Regions from separate parts of the Lactiplantibacillus argentoratensis genome, predicted to be linked through region 2. Evidence: predicted binding sites of a transcription regulator. Region 2 holds the regulator's gene; the other holds the start of a gene.
What was found. Region 2 encodes HrcA, which represses chaperone genes, less so after heat shock. Its sites were predicted from a motif close to TTAGCACTCNNNNNNNNNGAGTGCTAA; they were not measured.

Region 1: groES (co-chaperone GroES) is a predicted target of HrcA. The motif match lies at 4,798-4,824, and genes of this name have one in related genera.

What each region holds. Positions count from the first base shown of each region.
Region 1 covers NZ_CP147647.1:569,528-579,545, reverse strand. The annotation lists gene V7R88_RS02705 (MraY family glycosyltransferase) at 1-508, opposite strand, end outside; gene V7R88_RS02700 (APC family permease) at 723-2,558, opposite strand; gene groL (chaperonin GroEL) at 2,808-4,433, opposite strand; gene groES (co-chaperone GroES) at 4,489-4,773, opposite strand; gene V7R88_RS02685 (type II CAAX endopeptidase family protein) at 4,966-5,610, shown strand; gene V7R88_RS02680 (redox-sensing transcriptional repressor Rex) at 5,741-6,418, opposite strand; gene V7R88_RS02675 (ABC-F family ATP-binding cassette domain-containing protein) at 6,587-8,569, shown strand; gene tsaD (tRNA (adenosine(37)-N6)-threonylcarbamoyltransferase complex transferase subunit TsaD) at 9,490-10,018, opposite strand, start outside.
Region 2 covers NZ_CP147647.1:1,651,784-1,661,801, forward strand. The annotation lists gene dltB (D-alanyl-lipoteichoic acid biosynthesis protein DltB) at 1-14, opposite strand, end outside; gene dltA (D-alanine--poly(phosphoribitol) ligase subunit DltA) at 11-1,537, opposite strand; gene V7R88_RS07735 (teichoic acid D-Ala incorporation-associated protein DltX) at 1,580-1,729, opposite strand; gene V7R88_RS07740 (serine hydrolase domain-containing protein) at 1,761-2,936, opposite strand; gene dnaJ (molecular chaperone DnaJ) at 3,369-4,511, opposite strand; gene dnaK (molecular chaperone DnaK) at 4,613-6,481, opposite strand; gene grpE (nucleotide exchange factor GrpE) at 6,525-7,124, opposite strand; gene hrcA (heat-inducible transcriptional repressor HrcA) at 7,145-8,188, opposite strand; gene budA (acetolactate decarboxylase) at 8,593-9,303, opposite strand; gene ribF (riboflavin biosynthesis protein RibF) at 9,304-10,018, opposite strand, start outside.

The DNA of each region.
Region 1 (10,018 bases), 1.1 Mb from region 2:
TCGAAACACCGGTCGCCAGTCCATCCAACCCATCAATTAAATTCACCGCGTTTGTGATGGCCAAGATCCACAGTAAGGTCACTGGCAAGCTCAACCACTGAAAGTGAATCAATCCCAGCAACGGGAACGTGAAGGTCGTCATTCGAATACCACCGATAAAGTAGACCTCTAAGGCAGCTAACGTAATTCCTAACATCTTCTGACGTGGTTTTAATTCATAAATATCATCGATAACGCCAGTCGCAATAATAATCAGCTCACCACCGAGTAGTGCGAAAAAAATGCGACTAGGAAACTGATGCATGAGATACAAGACAGTCGTTCCACCGGTGTAGGAAATAAAGATTGCCAAGCCACCCATTGTCGGCATCGGAATCTTATTGACCCGTCGTACATTTGGTTTATCCACGGCACCAATTTTAAATGCAAGTTTCCGCACAAACGGCGTCAAGATCGCAGAAAGTATCATGGTCGCCACTAGGCTTACTAGGATTTCAAATCTGATCATTTGTGCGTAACTCCCTTCTCACTCTATTACGATAATTATACAAATCCCAGTGACGCTTGACAACTTGCTTCACTAAAACTTAGTAAAGGCAACACAATTCGTTCACATTTGCGAGCCACTAAGCTGATTAAGTATCTAAATTATAACCTTAGTTACTCATATTTGACATAAAAATAAAAACCCGGTAGCTATACCGGGTTTCAATACTAAGTCACTATTCTTTTAAATGGTAATTATAAGTCGAAACAATAATATTTTCACGTGAATTTAATACCGCGCGTAATCGTAGACTCGTTTGATTATGCAAGATGTTCTGCCATGGCTTCTTCGGTACGAATTGTGGCACGAGCACGGTTGTCGAGAAGTTACGTTCCGCGGCACGCTTAGCAATCACATCACAGAATCGTAATGTCGGTGTCGCAATCGACCGATATGATGAATGAATATCCACGAAACGGACGTCTGGGAAGGTCTCTTTGAACTCGGCCGCCGTCTTATGTTCCTTTTCAGGATTTTCATCAAAGGAGACGTGCATCGCAATGACATAATCCCCGATGGACCGCGCGTAGTTGACTGCTTGAGCCGTGACCCGCGTCACATTCGAGACGAGGACGATCACCGTCGCACCGTCGTAATCATGAATCGCCGCTTTTTCCTTGGCGACCACCCGTAACTGGGCCGCAACCCGATTATAGTGCACGTGGATGCGGTAGAACATGTACAGTAAGAGTGGCATCACGATCAAGTATGGCCAAACATTGCCGAAATGTAGCAAGAATAGGAAAATCACTAGGAGAATTGAAATCAACGCCCCCAGTAAGTTTACCGCCGCCTTCATCCACCACCATTGGCCCCGTTCACGGAACCAGTGGATAATCATGCCGGATTGTGACAAGGTAAATGGCACGAAGACCCCCACCGCATACAGTGGAATCAAAAGTGTCGTCTTACCATGGAAGATAAAGATCAACGCAATTGCGCCGACCGCCAACGAGATAATCCCATTAGAGTAACCCAAACGGTCCCCACGGTCCATGTAAGCATGTGGTAGAAATTTATCCTTGGCTAAATTATACGCCAAGATTGGAAACGCTGAGAAACCGGTGTTGGCCGCAACGGCTAAAATTAATGCCGTTGCTAACTGTAACAAGTAGTAGAACAAGCCATGACCAAAGACCGCCGTAGCAATTTGTGACAAGACGGTGTTGTCTGCTTGTGGTTTAATGCCTAAGTAATAACTTAAGTAAGTAATCCCACCAAAGAAGACAGCCAAGACCAAGGACATGATTGCTAGCGTATTCGCCGCATTCTTGCGTTTCGGCCGCTTGAAGTTCGGTACCGCGTTACTGATGGCTTCCACCCCAGTCAGCGAGGACGAACCGGAAGAAAAGGCCCGTAAGAACAGCACCAGGGTCATCCCTTGAACGGGCGCCCCAACTGCTGCGGAGGCGTGGTAAGTTAAGTTACCACTCGCAATATTCATAACGCCCCACAGAATCATGCCGATAATCATAATAATGAAAAAATAAACGGGGAACGTTAAGAATGACGCTGATTCGCGCATTCCACGCAAATTTAACGCCATGATGGCGATGACAATCAGTACGGCAATCAATACTTGATAATTAGCTAGCGCCGGAATCGCCGACGTGATTGCTTCAGTACCAGAAGTGACGGAAACCGCTACGGTCAGCATGTAATCGACTAACAGTGAGCCCCCGGCAACTAATCCGGCTGGCCGCCCCCAGTTCGTACTTGCCACCACGTAGGCGCCACCGCCAGATGGATAAGCCCGAATAATTTGTCGGTACGACATCGTAATAGCAAACAACAGCACTAACACAAGCGCCGCCACGTACAATTGATACATCAACGCGGCCGCTGAAAGTGTAATCAAAACGGTCGTAATCTGTTCAGTACCGTAAGCCACCGATGATAGCGCATCTGACGATAGCAGCGCCAGTGCCTTGAACTTGGTGAGTGCTTGCCCACCCTCGTCCATGGTTTTTAACGGTTTCCCAATAACTAACCGCTTTAAATAACGCCACATGATAATAACTCCTTTATTCCAAAATAATTATCCCAAAGTAAACTGAGTCAAAGTAGATTCTACTACTTTACCCTGCCAAATACTACCAGTTAAATGTCGGGTGCTTCGCCGCACCCACATTTTGCGTTAACGACTAATCCTACCGCTCTAATATGGATAAATCAATACCTTTATTCTAGTCGATTCACACCCTAACAGCACTAAAAAAGCACTTACTCAGCCGAGTAAGTGCTTAATGTTACGATTTGTTTACATCATACCGCCCATACCTGGGTTTGGTGCGGCTGGTGCAGCTGGTGCATTTTCTTCAGGTTTTTCAGCAACAACGGCTTCAGTCGTTAAGAGAAGGGCTGAAACAGAAGCGGCATTTTGTAAAGCAGAACGCGTTACCTTAGTTGGGTCCACGATACCAGCTTTGATCATGTCAACCCATTCATCAGTTGCGGCGTTGAAACCAACACCTGGCTTTTGTTCCTTCATCTTTTCAACGATAACAGAGCCTTCCAAACCAGCATTTTCAGCGATTTGGCGAACTGGTTCTTCCAAAGCACGTTTAACAATGTTGATCCCAGTTTGAACGTCACCAGTTTCCTTCAATGCAGCAACATCTTTGATAACGTTAATCAAAGCAGTACCACCACCAGCAACAAAGCCTTCTTCAACGGCGGCCCGAGTTGCGTTCAAAGCATCTTCAATCCGGTATTTACGTTCCTTCAATTCAGTTTCAGTAGCGGCACCGACACGAACAACGGCAACCCCACCAGCTAATTTAGCTAAACGTTCTTGTAACTTTTCTTTGTCAAAGTCAGAAGTTGTTTCACCGATTTGGTTACGGATAAATTCAACCCGTTCTGAGATAGCATCCTTGGAACCAGCGCCTTCAACAATGGTGGTGTTATCCTTAGTAACCGTAACTTTGTTGGCTTGACCTAATTGATCGATGGTCGTGTCCTTCAATTCAAGGCCAAGGTCGTCAGTGATAACCGTCCCGCCAGTTAAGATAGCGATATCTTGTAATTGTTCCTTACGCCGATCACCAAAACCGGGTGCCTTAACGGCGACAACGTTAAACGTCCCACGCATCTTGTTCAAGACTAAGGTTGGTAAAGCTTCACCAGAAATGTCATCAGCAATGATCAACAATGGCTTGCCTTGTTCAACGATGGATTGTAATAGTGGTAAGATATCTTGAATGTTTGAAATCTTCTTATCAGTAATTAAGATATATGGATTGTCAAGATCCGCTTCCATCTTATCATTATCAGTAACCATGTATTGTGATAAGTAGCCGCGGTCGAATTGCATCCCTTCAACAACGTCTAAGCTAGTATCAACACCACGTGATTCTTCAATCGTGATAACACCGTCATGACCAACTTTTTCCATGGCTTCGGCAATCAATTTACCAGTTTCTTCACTTGCTGAAGATACAGAAGCGATTTGCGCAATATCTTCTTGCGTCTTAACTTCGTGTGCCATAGCGTGTAATGAGTCAACCGCCGTCTTAGTAGCTTCTTCAATCCCCCGACGAATGCCAACAGGGTTAGCACCGGCCGTAACGTTCTTCATACCTTCATTAACGATTGATTGTGTTAAGACCGTTGCAGTAGTCGTCCCATCACCAGCGATGTCATTAGTCTTTGAAGCAACTTCAGAAACTAACTTAGCACCCATGTTTTCGAAATGATCGTCTAATTCGATCGCCTTAGCAATCGTTACACCATCATTAGTAATTGTTGGTGAACCATATGATTGTTCCAAAACAACGTTGCGACCCTTAGGACCTAACGTTGACTTAACTGTGTCAGCTAATTGATCGACACCTTTTAGCATCGCTGAACGTGCATCTTCAGAGAACTTTAATTCTTTAGCCATTATCTCTATTCACCTCATGAATTTAATTTATTTTAAGTTGCGCAATTTAAATGGATTAGTCTTCGATTGCAACGATATCTTTTTCGTGCAATACCAAATACTTAGCACCTTGATACTTGACTTCGGTACCGGCATACTTATCGAATAATACTTGATCGCCGACCTTCACGCTGGGGTCAACTTTTGTCCCGTTATCTAAAACACGACCGTCATTGACGGCAACAACCTTACCGCTTTGGGGCTTTTCCTTAGCGTTATTGGCAATGACAATACCGCCAATTGTTTGTTCTTCTTCTTCTTGTTGTTGCAAGATAACGCGATCTCCTAATGGTTTTAACACGTGAATCCCTCCATTTATTCTTTTTTAGCACTCCTCAACCTCAAGTGCTAATTACATTGTCAACTATATCATTTTAATTCAAGATTGCAAGTGATTTGTCAATTATTAGTCAAAGAATGTCAAATCGACTATAATGAATACTATTGAAGTATCAATAAATCTTAAATCAAACTTTTAAAAGGACGTGACTTGATGGTTAATCGCCGCCAATCAATCTTTATTCTTATCATCTACTTTATTATTTACGCACTACCGAGCGTCCTTGTGACTGCTTTCCATCAGCTAGGGGCCCAAGTATTCGTGATTCAAACGGTCGACTACTTAGTCGGTGCAATCCTACTCATCTGGTTGGCGAGTCGCATGCGGACAAAAAACGTTGTTGAAAAACAACCAAGTAACTGGTTCATGACGTTCATCTGGGGATTGATTGGACTTATCCTAGTCATCCTCGGTCAAGTCATTATTTTAAAAATCACGGCTTTGATGGGCCAATCAACAGCCTCAACCAACACGACCACCCTCTTAACCGTTGGGCAACAATATCCCGCGTTCTTCCTAGCCATCATTGTCGGTGCACCCATTATGGAAGAAATCGTCTTCCGCAAAGTTATCTTTGGTAATCTAAGTGCGGTCACCGGCCAAATCGGCGCGGCCTTGATTTCCAGTGTGCTATTTAGTTTTGCACATGCGGATGGTCACTTTATCCTCTACGCCTTTATCGGGTTATTATTCTGCTGGCTATATCGGCACACCGGTCGGATTCAAACGTCAATGACGGCGCACATCTTAATGAATGCCTCGGTCGTGTTACCTACGTTATTAGGGCTAGTACACTAACATAACTTCTAGGCCAAACGATTACGGTTGGCGTTCACCAGCTATTGACTCTTAGTACGCGAAAAGGCTTCCCTGAAAAATTCAGAGAAGCTTTTTCGTATCAGTTTAACCTCAAAGATGAAACTGATTATTAATCTTCAGTCTCATTTTCATCGTCATTACCATTGTCACCTAATTGCTGACCGTAATGTTCAATGAAGTAGATCAATGTTTGTAATTCGTTGGTCAAATCAACGTTCTGCACCCGTACTGTCTCCGGAACGGAGATTCGTAACGGCGTGAAGTTCATGATTCCTTTGACGTTTGCATCAACCAAGTCATCGGTAATTTTCTGAACAACCGTGGTTGGTACCGTTAAGATAGCAATCTCAATCTGTTGTTCGATCAATTGCTTTTTGAGCTCCGTCATTGGGTACACTGGAACCCCACTTTGGACCGTATTGGCAATCGCCTCGTTGACATCAAATGCTGCTGAGATGCGGACATTACTGTTTTTGTGAAAATTAAAGTTCAGTAGGGCGTGGCCCAAATTACCGACCCCAATTAAAGCAACATTCGTTAAGGTGTCTTGATTTAAAATCTTTTTAAAAAATGCGAGTAACGTTTCAACGTCGTATCCATACCCTCGTTTTCCGAGCGCCCCAAAATACGAGAAATCTCGCCGAATCGTTGCTGAATCTACTTTAACCGCCTCGGACAACTCGGTCGATGAGACCCGCTTCTTATCTGCATCTAGCAAGATATTTAAGTAGCGGTAATAAATCGGTAACCGTTTTGCCGTTGCCCGTGGAATTTTTGTTTCTGCCATTCGGACGTGTCCTCCTAATTAAAAGTTTGTGAATTTGCTGACACTATTCTAGCATAACGTGTGACTTTGTGAAATAATAATTACTTATTATTCCTAATAATTGGGTCAGACCGTTACAATATGCTACAATTATGTCACGAATTAAATGTGAAAGGAGCTTAATAAAGCGTGATTTTACTACAAGTACAGCAAGTTATGCGGCGTTTTGGCGCCGATGTCTTGTTCGATAACGTACAAATGGACATTCAAGAACACGCCCGGGTAGCCCTCGTCGGTCGAAACGGGGCCGGAAAATCAACCTTACTTAAAATGATTGCCGGTGAAACGGTACCGGACGAAGGCCAGATTTCAATGCGTAAGGGCTTAACGATCGGTTACTTGGCGCAAGACCAGGGGCTAGATAGCAACAATACGATTTGGGAAGAAATGAGTAGCGTCTTCGCTGAGTTACATGCCATCGAAAAACGGATGCATCAGCTCGAAAATCAATTGAGTGACCCCGCAATTATGAATGATGAGCAGGCTTATCAACAGACGTTGAAAACCTATGATCAAATTCAGACGGAATTTCAACAGAAAAACGGCTACGGTTACCAAGCCGAGATTCGAGGCGTGCTGCACGGTTTTCAATTCGACGCCGACGTGTACGATAAGTCGGTCACGGCACTATCTGGTGGGCAAAAGACCCAGTTGGCCTTGGCCAAGTTGTTACTTGAAAAACGGGACTTACTCATCCTTGACGAACCGACGAACCATTTGGACGTCGAAACCCTTACTTGGTTGGAAAGTTATCTCCAATCTTATTCCGGCGCGCTGCTAATCGTCAGCCATGACCGCTATTTCTTAGACCGGGTCGTTAACGAAGTCTATGACTTATCACACCACGAAATGGTGCACTACACTGGCAACTACGACCAGTTTGTGCAAGAAAAAGCGGCCCGAATTCAAGCACAGTGGAAACATTACGAAAAACAACAGGCAGAAATCAGCAAACTTGAAGACTTTGTTAATCGTAACATTGTGCGTGCTTCTACGACAAAACGCGCCCAGGCTCGGCGGAAGCAGTTAGCCAAGATGGACCGCCTTGACCGCCCTGATAGTGACGAGAAAACTGCCCACTTTGGCTTTCATGCGGCTAAACAAAGCGGCAACATTGTGTTGACCGTCAAAGATGCAGCCGTGGGCTATGATGGTCAGATTCTTTCGGAACCCGACAACTTGAATATTAAGAAACATGAAGCTATTGCTATCGTTGGACCGAACGGTATTGGCAAATCGACTTTCCTAAAGAGTATTTTGGGACAGATTCCATTCATTAAAGGCCAGGCCGTTTTTGGCACCAACGTCGTTACGGGCTACTATGATCAAGAGCAACGTAATTTAAACGACAAAAAAACCGTCCTCAGTGAACTTTGGGATGAACATCCCACCACTCCTGAAAAAGACATTCGGACCATTTTGGGCAGCTTTCTCTTCACTGGTGAAGACGTTGATAAACCCGTTCATGCCCTATCTGGTGGCGAACGGGCCCGATTACTGTTGACCAAACTTGCCATGCAAAATGACAACTTCTTAATCTTAGATGAACCAACTAACCACTTGGATATCGATAGCCGTGAAGTTTTGGAAGTCGCCCTCAACGACTTTGACGGCACCCTTTTATTCGTGTCACATGACCGCTACTTCATCAACCAAGTCGCCACGAGTGTCGTAGAGGTTTCTCCGGAAGGCACGGAACTCTTCTTAGGTGATTACGACTACTACATCGACAAGAAACAAGAACAAGCTGAAATCGCGGCTGCGGCTGCTAGCCAAGCGGCCGAAAAAGCTGCTGAAGCCAGTGCAGCGTATTCAACCAGTGCCACCAATGCTGCTCCCCGCTCCAAAGGCCAGCAAAATTACCAAGCCAGCAAGCAGCAACAGCGTGAAAAACGTAAGCTTGAACGCTCAGTTGCCGCCCTGGAAGAACAGATGACTGCCTTAGATGGACAAGCCACACAGATTCAAACTGAAATGGCGCAACCTGAAGTATCGGCCGATGTTGGTAAACTACAAGACCTACAAAAAGAACTTGAAGCCATCAATGCTCAACAAGAACAAGTTGAAACCGAATGGACCGAACAAGCCGAAGCTTTAGAAGAACTGAACTAACTTTCCAACAACTCATCAGATAAAAATAATAGTCGCCGCAAGAATTAATACACTTCTTGCGGCGACTATTATTTTGCCCCTATCCGCGGCATAAATCATGATTAAAAGAGGATGATTCCTAGAATCAAAAACGACCAGCTTAGGCCCGCTGGAAACAGTTCGGGTTAGCGTAAACCTGCTTAGTTCGTTCGTCCTACACCGACCTCCAGGCATTTCTGCCAATTGCCGGAACGTGGTGGGCACAGATTTAAGCCGAAGCCCACGTCTTAAATACTGGCCTTGCACTAACCCAGCAAAGAACGCTTGCTAAGTGAAATTTCACCACTGGGCATTGTCAGAAACGCCTTCCAGTCGGGATAGTATTCGAATGGCAGACTGTGAGGTACCCAACTTTTGATGAATTGGTCGTTGCTTTTCATAAATGGTAATTTTGTCAATCAACTGTCAGACTGAAAGTAATATTGAGATAGCTTACTATTTTGGAATCACCATAGTAATAATCGAGCACCTCAACAAAGTAGTTAATGTAATCTTAAAGTCTTGTTTAAAGTTCCATTATCAAAATAGCCAACGACCAATTGTACCAAGTTAAGTGGCCGTTCATCAGCCATTCGAGCGGCTTACCGACCGGAGGGGCTGGGTGACAATGCTCAGTAGCCAAATTATTCTTAGTCGGAAGTGTTTTTCTTCCGGCTTAGAATAAGACTCGTATTTGAGATGACGCGGGTTGTGCGTTAGCTCAAATCGATGTCGGCTTACGTTCCAGCAATTGTCACCCAGCCCCGGAGGTCGGAATAGGACGCGCACCGGCTGACGAACAGGAATCCACCTAACCGGCACGTTTTAATCATAATTAATGAAAAGATACTAAAACGGGTGTGGTAAGAATTGACTTTTCACACCCGTTTATAACTGCTTCATTACTTCAACATGCCTGGCATCCAATCAAATTCTAAACTTGGATCGGCATTCAGCGACGCGTCGCCGAATTGGTGATGCTGATATTGAACATAGCCCGCAGCACCAATCATGGCACCATTATCACCGCATAGCTTTAGAGGCGCTAAGATTAGTTCGGTGTCAGGGAAAGCGGTTGGTAGATTTTGTTGTAACCGTTCACGTAGCCCCTGGTTCGCTGCAACCCCACCGGCTAAGACTAATTGCTTAACTGGATATTGTTTGAGGACACGTAACGTCTTACTCATCAGAACATCAACCACGCTGGCTTGAAAGCTAGCCGCTAAATCGTTCTTATCCAGCGTCGCGTCAATTTGATCTGCGTGATGAACCGTATTGATGAACGCGCTCTTCAGCCCACTAAAACTGAAATCATAGTTGTCTTCATCAATCATTGCTCGTGGAAATTTAAAGGTATCGTGACCTGCATGGGCCATCTCATCAATGACTTTACCTGCCGGATAAGGAACACCCAATACCCGACCGATTTTA
Region 2 (10,018 bases):
TCAAAAGAAATCATTCTGGATTAACCTCTTTAATGATCGACTTGACATCAATCTTACCGTTAGGCGTTAATGGCAAGCTCGTTTGATAAACGAACCGTTGCGGAATCATGTATTCCATCATCATTCCTTGAAGGTCCTTTTTAATTGCCGTGGTCAAAGCAAAATCACTTTCAAAGTCATTTGGCTTTGGTACCACGTACGCAATCATTTGCGTTACTTTGTGCTCTTTATCGTATTTTGGAACGGCAACTGCTTGTTCAATATGCTGCTGCTGTGCTAAGAAGTGATCCACTTCTTCTAGTTCAATGCGGTAACCATGCATTTTAATTTGGAAATCGACCCGACCACGATAACGGAACAGACCGTCCGCATCCATCGTGCCAATATCACCAGAATGATAGGCAGGCTGGCCGTCTAATTCAAAGAAAGCCTTGGCAGTTTTTTCAGGATTGTTCAAATATCCCTTTGAAACGGATGGTCCGGCGATAATCAGTTCACCTTCCGTACCATTCGGAACCGCCTCACCATTTTCATCAACCACCAGCATCCGCGTATCAGCCTTGGCATAGCCAATTGGTAGCCGATCGTACTGTGCTAATGCGGCATCCGTGATTTCAATTTGCGTGACCGCGACGCAGGTTTCAGTTGGCCCATACGTATTGAAAATCCGGGCATCTGGGAACCGTTTCTTGAGCGTCGCCGCCGTCTTGTGCGTGAGTTCCTCCCCACAGAACAAGAAGTGCGTTAATGTTGGTAAGTTTTCAGCATTAAACTTCGGTTCCAGCAGACAAATGTCCATAAATGATGGGGTTGAGACCCACACGTTGATTGGCAACGTTGGTAATGCCGCGAATAATTGTTTGAAATCATCCGTCACGCTCTTCGGTAAGGCGTATAGTGTCCCACCTAGCGCTAAGGTTGGGTAAACGTCCATCACGGATAGGTCAAATGAATATGGCGGTTGTGACAACGAATTCGGCTGATCAGGCAAGCCAAAGTCATCACTCAACATCCAGTCAACGTAACTAACCAGGTTGTCATGACTGATTTGAACCCCTTTAGGCATCCCAGTGGTCCCAGAAGTAAAGATAATGTAGTAATTATCATCACCACTGACGATGTGATCCGCCTGATAATCAACTGGCGTCGCAAAGATAGCCGCCAATTGATCCGGTGTAATTACGGGCGTGGTCCCGACACCGGTTGGCAAATCTGCAACTGCAATCACGGCAGCTGGCTTAGCAATCTCATTGATCATCGTTAACCGCTCATTTGGTGAATGTGTATCAATTGGAATATACGCCCGACCTGATTTCACAACGCCTAAGAAAGTCGCGATCATTTCAAACGTCTGACCACCAAACACAATAATTGGATCCTTGGCTGGTAGATCGAGTGTGTCAAGATGCGCCGCCAAGGCATCTGAATAAGCTTTTAATTCCGCATAAGTGTGCGTCACACCTTGCACATCATAAACCACGTTATTGGGTTGCGTCCGTGCATAATCATCAATCGTTGTAATGATGTTCTTAATCATAATTAAAACTCCCCCCAAACAATAATGTTACTACGTTCATTTTTAGAATTCGTTGTAAATAAACTTCGCTTGGTTGATCCCACTATAACCGTAAAGATAAACCAAGGCGAGCATGACAGCAAAGTAAAATACTGTAAGTGCAATGAATTGAACGACCGGACGTTGAAACCAGCTTTTCAACTTTGCAAACATGCCATCACCTCCTCCACTAACCCAATGTCAGTTACTTGATATCACCCTTCATTAATTCGGTAAAGATCTTATTAGCTGTTGCCTGAATGCCGGCAGACCTGCGATAATAATTGCTCATTAATACCACCCCGGTCTTCCCATCTGGTGAGAGGAAGATGCTAGATTCGTAACCATAACCAACGCCATGCGAACGTACCCCATTGGTCAAGTTATAAATACCACCACCGTACTCGCCAGTCGCAGTCCGGGTGTGTAAAATAGCCACGTTTCGCTTGGAAATTAGCTTACCTTTAAGAATTGCACTTTCAACCTTAAATAAATCTGCATTCGACATATAAACCTGTCCAGTACCTAACTCATTGGCCATCTGGGCTTTACTTTCTGGCATCGTTTTTTCATAGCCAGGAGTGGTTTCACTAGTCTCCGAGTGATAACCAGTTGTTGCGTCTTTTCCGAGACCATCAATAACAAAACCGGATTCGGTTAAACCAAGTTTGTCAATAAAATGGGTCGTAAAGTAGTGCTTGTACGTTTGACCAGTAAGCTGGCGAATAATACCCGCTAGCAAAAGGAAATTAACGGATGAATAATTAGCCGTTCCATTTTTTTCTGGATAATAATAAACATTATGCTTGGCATAATCGATTACTTTAGCCTCGGAAGCAAATTCTTTGAGACCAGTATTCAGGCGAAAGCCAGTCGTCATATCCAACATTTGGCGAATGGTCGTTTGGCGTCCGTGCTTCAAATTTGGATAAAATTTGGAGATTGGATCAGTTAACTTGAGTTTCCCCGCTTGTACGAGTTGCATAATGCCAACCGCCGTCATTGACTTCTGAATTGACAGAATCTGATACTTCGAATTAACTTGATTACGCACATGCTTAGCTTTATTCGCATAACCAAACGCATGATTGTAGATGACATGATCATCTTTAACGACCATCGCAGACCCGACAAAGTGGCTCAACTTGAGTACCTTAGTCACTTGTTCATCCGTATCTTTACTATTCGAAAACGTTGTCTGGTTGACCTTACGACTAAGCTGGCTATTTTTTTGCGCCGCTTTCTGATTCAATGCTTTGTCAGTTTGACGCTTTTTAGCAATCGCTGCTTGCCGCTCTGTATGATGAACATAGTAGCCGCCGCCAGCACCCACAATCAGCAGCACAAGAAAAACTGTGACTAAAAGTTTGCTTTGCTTCACAATGATTGACCTCCCCATTAGCTATCAATTACGAACTGATTGGTGATATTAGCTACGCCGCTAATAGGACGTAAGTTCAAGTTATAGTGTAACAACCTACCGACCAATAACGGTTAGGCCGGCTCAAAAAGATCAAAATCCTGCATTTTCGTTCGCTGATACGACATATTTGTAACGGTTTTGTAACATCAACGTTACGTCCCCCGTAAGCTAGCAGCGTATTACTTCACCTCCTTGACTAATTCTAGCACTCACTAATCACTGGACGACAGGATAACGAAACAGTTTACACAAAAACCGGGTTACTGAAAAGTCACTTAATAAACAGGCCAGCATCTTTGATTGACTGTACTAAAAGAGCTAGGCGCACCCACCACAAAATGTGATGGGTGCGCCTAGCTCTTTGTATATTTCTGGAATTAGTTCGCTCGGTTAAACACCCCGAAGCTTGTCAAATAACGAACTCTTGCCATTGCCAGCAACTGATTTGCCGCTAGCTTTAGCAAAGGTCTTCAAAGCTTCTTTTTGACCCTTGTTCAAGTGCGTTGGCGTTTCAATATTAACGGTAACGCGTTCGTCGCCGTTGCCATTGCCACGTAATCGTGGTGCACCTTTACCACGTAACCGGAAAGTTGTCCCCGTCTGAGTACCAGCTGGGATCTTCAACTTAACGTCCCCGTGAACCGTCTTAACTTGAACTTCATCACCAAGAGCGGCCTGAACGAAGTCGATCGGCAACTTGAAGTAAATCGTCGCACCATCCCGTTCAAAGTCCTTACTTGGCTCAACTCTGAAGATAATGAATAAATCACCATAAGGGCCACCATTCGTTCCCGCTTCACCTTGATTTTGAAGCCGCATTTGTTGGCCTTCTTCAACTCCAGCAGGAACCGTCACTTTGATGGAATGACTTTGTTCAGTATGACCAGAGCCACCACAAGTGGCACACTTGTCCTTGATTTCTTTACCAGTTCCATGACAAACGTCACAAACTTGTTGGCTCATCATCCGACCGAGTGGTGTGTTCGTCTGGACCTGAATATAGCCCGCACCATGACATTTCGAACAGGTCACCGGCGATGTCCCCGGCTTGGCACCAGAACCACCACAAGTCTCACACTGTTCCTCACGATTGTAGGTGATGGTCGTCTTCTTACCAAAGATCGCATCTTCAAACTTCAGTGTCATCTCATACTGTAAGTCTCGGCCTTGTTGCGGGGCCGTTGGGTTAGAACGCCGTGAACCACCAGCGCCACCACCGAAGAAGGAACTGAAAATATCTTCAAAGCCGCCACCGCCGCCGAAGCCACCAAAGTCTTGACCGCCGAAACCGCCGGCGCCACCGAAGCCTTGTTGGCCACCAGTCGATCCGAATTGATCATACTGTGCCCGCTTCTGGGCATCGCCTAACGTTTCGTACGCTTCATTGACAGCTTTAAACTTTTCTTCCGCGCCAGGTTCATGATTCAAATCAGGATGATACTTCTTCGAAAGCTTGCGGTACGCCTTCTTGATTTCGTCCTGACTGGCATCCTTTTCAACACCCAGAACCTTATATAAGTCTTGCTCTGCCATTGTAACCTCCTAATGAACCTTAATTAAGTCTCATTAATACTAGCATATTTAAAGCAAAAAGGCCAAAGCCACGTGGCCTTGGCCTTTTTGTTCTGCCGGTGCTACTTCTTATCCTTGTCTTTATCCAAGTCTTCGAAATCACCGTCAACCGTGTTGTCATCACTGCCCTTGGCTGAGTTGGCATTGCCAGCAGTATTACTGTCGGCACCGCCTTGTGCACCCTGAGCTTCTTGAGCTTGTTGATACAACTTAACTGATAAGTCCTGAACGATCTTGTTCAAGTCGTCCTTCTTGGCCTTCATTTCGTCAATGTTGTTATCATCTTGAGCTTTCTTCAAAGCATCACGAGCATCTTTGGCTTTCTTAACTTCATCTTCTGAAACCTTGCCTTCAAGATCTTTCAAAGTCTTGTCGGTAGTAAAGATCAATTGGTCAACTTCGTTCTTCAAGTCAACTTCTTCTTTACGTTTCTTATCGGCTTCTTCGTTTTCCTTGGCTTCCTTGACCATTTGATCAATTTCGTCGTCAGAAAGACCCGATGAACTCTTGATAGTAATCTTTTGTTCTTTATTAGTTCCCATATCCTTAGCAGATACGTTAACGATCCCGTTCTTATCGATGTCAAACTTAACTTCGATTTGAGGAACACCACGTGGTGCCGCTGGAATGTCCGTTAATTGGAAACGTCCCAACGTCTTGTTATCTGCTGCCATTGGCCGTTCACCTTGGAGCACGTGAATATCAACGGCTGGTTGATTATCAGCCGCCGTACTAAATACTTGCGACTTGCTGGTTGGGATCGTCGTGTTACGGTCGATCAACTTAGTGAAGACCCCACCCATGGTTTCAATACCGAGTGAAAGTGGCGTAACGTCAAGCAATACAACGTCTTTAACATCACCAGTGATCACACCACCTTGAACAGCGGCCCCTAAGGCAACCGCTTCATCAGGGTTGATAGAATGGTTAGATTCTTTGCCAGTCCACTTTTCAACAGCTTCTTGAACAGCTGGAATCCGAGTTGACCCACCATTCAAGATGACAACGTCTAAGTCGCTAGCTGATAAATCAGCATCCTTCAAGGCATTTTCAACAGGGATCCGTGTCTTTTCAACTAAGTCAGCAGTCAATTCGTTGAACTTAGCGCGTGTTAACGTGGTTTCCAAGTGCAATGGGCCACTAGCACCAGCGGAAATAAATGGCAAACTGATTTGGGCTTCAGAAACACCAGAAAGGTCCTTCTTAGCTTTTTCAGCAGCATCCTTTAACCGTTGTAAGGCCATCTTGTCTTTTGATAAATCAACGCCGTTGTCCGCTTTAAAGCCATCAACTAACCAGTCGATAATCTTTTGGTCAAAGTCGTCACCACCAAGGTGGGTATCACCATTTGTGGATAATACTTCGAAGACCCCGTCGCCTAATTCCAAGATGGAGACATCAAACGTCCCACCACCAAGGTCATAAACTAAGATTTTTTCATCTTTGTCGGTCTTATCCAAACCATAGGCTAAAGCTGCCGCCGTTGGTTCGTTAATAATCCGTTCAATGTTTAAGCCAGCAATCTTACCAGCATCCTTAGTTGCTTGCCGTTGGGCATCATTAAAGTAAGCTGGCACCGTCACAACGGCCTTTTCAACCGTGTCACCCAAGTAATCTTCAGCAAAACCCTTGATGTATTGCAAGATCATTGCTGAGATTTGTTGTGGGGTGTAGTCCTTACCTTCGATGCTAACTTTGTATCCAGCTTCACCCATGTGACGCTTGATTGAAGCTACCGTATTCGGGTTAGTGATTGCTTGCCGCTTGGCAACTTCACCAACTTGAGTTTCGCCATCTTTGAACGCCACAACTGAAGGAACCGTCCGGCCACCTTCAGGAGTGGTGATAATCTTAGGTTCATTACCTTCAAGAACCGCTACCGCTGAGTTAGTAGTCCCGAGGTCAATCCCGATAATTTTATTACTTGCCATAAATTAACAAACCTCTTTTTAATTTAGTATTTTTATTGATTAATTACTGTGCCACAACAACCATTGCTGGACGGAGGGTCCGATCTTTCAATAGGTAACCCCGTTGTAAGACTTGTACCACCGTATCAGCTGGATGATCATCATCAACTGGCACCGTTTGAACAGCTTGGTGAATATTAGGATCAAACTTTTCGCCCGCAGCCGCAACTTCGGTGACCCCATGTTTTTTCAAAGCATCTTGTAAATGGCCATAAACCATTTCGACACCCTTCTTCAACTGTTGGGCCGCCTCATCGTCAGCCGGCGTTGCTAAGGCCCGTTCCAAGTTATCCAAAACTGGTAAGACATCCTTTGCAAGTGCTTGACCATCATACTTGAGCAGCGCCGCTTGTTCTTTCTTGTTGCGGTTTTGCATATTGACGATCTCCGCCTGTGCACGCAATAACTGATCGTCTTTCGCATCAAGTTGTGCTTTTAGATCAGTAATTTGTTGTGTTGGATCGACTGCTTTCGTTTGTTCAGCTTGATCATCAGCCGCACTCGTCGCTGCCTGTGTGGCTTCACTGGCAGTTAACGTTGCTGCTGAATCAGTTGTTGACGCTTGTGAATCTTCCGGCGTCGTCCGCGTTGATTTCTTTGCCAATGTTTTCATCTCCCTGTCCGTCACTCGTCAAAGTACCGGTAATAATCTAATAATTTGCGGGCTAATTCTCGTTGGAACGCACCCATCAGTCCAATCATCCGTGAATATGGCATGGCGGTCGGCCCGAGCAAGGCAATCACACCCTGCCCGTGCTGATCGACATCATAAGTCGCGGTAATTAAACTGTAGTTCTTCAACAAATCGTTGGTGATCTCATTACCGATCCGGACTTGAATCCGTTGACCCGGCGGACCAATCACATTAGCTAACCGGTCCGTTTGGTCAAGTAACGAGTACAATGACTGTAACTCTTTGGGGCTTTGCTGGTCCGTATAGTTGAATAAATTCAGCTTACCACCAACATAGAAGCGCTCGGAGGCTGCCTTGGACAACACACTGCCAAAAATATCTAAGAAGCCGTCTGGATCTTGCAAATACTGTGCAAGCTTCAACGGAATCTCATGCGTTAATTGACGGAGGACGTCTTGTAACGGCAGGCCAACCAGTTGATCGTCAATAAAACGAACAACCGGCTCCAGATCATCACCAGTAATGTCACTCGGAATGGTGAACGTCTGATTTTCAACGTCCCCATTATTAGTAACCAGAATGGCCATCACCTGATGATTACCCAGTGGCACGAGTCGAAAACCACTCAATCGACTATCTTTAAGTTCAGGTCGCAATGTAAAGGTCGTGTAACTTGTCAGTTGTGACAAGATATCCGCCGACTGAGCGACGATCTCATCGATCTTGTGGAATTCACCACCCAATGAATGTTGAATCACCTTCAAGTCCTTCCCATCAACCCTTTCAGGCTTTAGGATATGATCAACATAGTACCGATATCCTTTAATCGATGGAATGCGCCCTGAAGACAAATGCGTTTTGACGATCAATCCCAAATCCTCTAGCCGGGCCATTTCATTACGAATCGTCGCCGAGCTGACCTTGATCGGTAGCTCTTGAACTAGCGATTTGGATCCAACTGGATTACCGCCCTCGGTATAGTCACGGACAATGGCCTTTAAAATTAGGCTTTGTCGTTCAGTTAACGTGATCATCACCTCTTTTTAGCACTTAACTTAATGGAGTGCTAACACAATTACTAATATAACAACCACCCTGATGAAAGTCAAGGAAAGACAAAGTATTTCTATAAAAGAATGCATAAATTATTAGGACGGCAAGTACCACCATGACTGGATTTAGTGGATTGCCACTAACAATTAGCACTCCTTACTTACGAGTGCTAATATACACCCTCACCCTTCACAATGCAAGCATGGTGCCTAGCAGCCTAATCGATGTTTCCAACGGGCGCCCGCACACTCTCTGCCAACGTTTTCGCACATCGTCGTCATAAAAAAAGTCTCGCGAGCTACTAACTCGCGAGACTTTTTTGGCTTGGTCACATGCATTTTTCAAGCTAAGGTGCCGGCCTTAACGGCAATCAGTAGTCAACTGATCAACGCTCAGCTTTATTGATAGCATGATCAATCGCTTCGTTATCAAATTGTTCTTGCAGGTACGCCTCATTGTCGATCGGTAAGTGGACGTGAAAATCAGCAAAATGTTGAACTTTCAGTGTCGCCTGTTCGACCTCAAAGCCCAGCAAATGGCCACCCAATTGATGATCGTTACTCAGGAAATGTAAGTGAAAGCCACCGACTGTGGCACCTTGGAACAGATGCGGTGCATAGTAGCCAATAATCGTGCCATCAACGTGTTCGCCGGTGAATTCCGGTTGTGTCGTCGTAGCCGCAACCAAGGTTTTGTACGGTGGCTCCTGGCGAGGTGCGACCCGCGTCTTGATTTTTGCAAAGGTCCCGTCGACCCGAATAGCCGCAAACACGTTAGTTAGCCGATAATCGCGGACCACTTGCTGTTCAAAGTCAGCTTGGGTGGTTAGCGCTAATTGCGCGCTGATGTCAGGCTTCTCAAAGTGTACTGATGCAAATGGCAACGTCTCTTCAGGCTGAATTTCACGAATCTTGCCATCCTCGCGTGCTTGGTAGGCGTGACCGTCTAAAATAATCACTTCGCCATTGAGGCCGTCTAGTGTCCCGATCCCGGTGTCACCATGAGTCAAGAGTTCACCGGCCGTAATCGTCCCGTCAAATAAGCCCGGAACGAGTAAGCCTAGTGTGCCGTGTTGAAAAATTGTTGTTGTGTCCATTCATTGTGCCTCCAAACGATCTGATTGTTGTGCAACTTGAATCCGGGGTGTCACCACAAAGGGATGCGCCACATAATAGTCACGGGTGTTTTGTTCATCCCGCTTTAATTGTGCAACCAAGGCATCAGCCCCGGCAAACTTGATTTCACCACGCATCCGGTGCCCCCAACGCACCGTTAAATTGTGTCCATATAGATCCCCTTGAAAATCTAATAAGTAGATCTCCACCGTGATTGGTCGGTGGTCACCAAACGTGACATTTCGTCCAACTGAGGCCATCCCCATGACCCAGCGTGTCCCAATCTGCACCATCGTCGCGTAGATGCCGATTCCAGGAACCCGGGTATTGGGTCCGTGCGCGACATTCGCCGTTGGAAAGCCGAGCGTGCGGCCCCGTGCTTCACCATGAACTACTTCGCCAGCCGTTTCGTATTGATAACCGAGTAACCGGTTGGCCGTATCGATATCACCAGTGTCCAAAGCACGGCGAATCCGCGTTGAGCTGATCTTTTCGGCGTCTAGTTCCGCCTTAGGGACCTCAATGATTTCAAACCGATCATGACCATAATCATTCAAACGTTGCATGTTCGCAATATCAGCCGGTCCGTACGTGTAGTCAAAACCAGCAACCACCGTTTGCGTGTGTAAGCCAACGATCAACTGATCGACAAACGTTTGGGGGGGCATGGCCCCGACCGTGGCGTCAAAGTGAAGC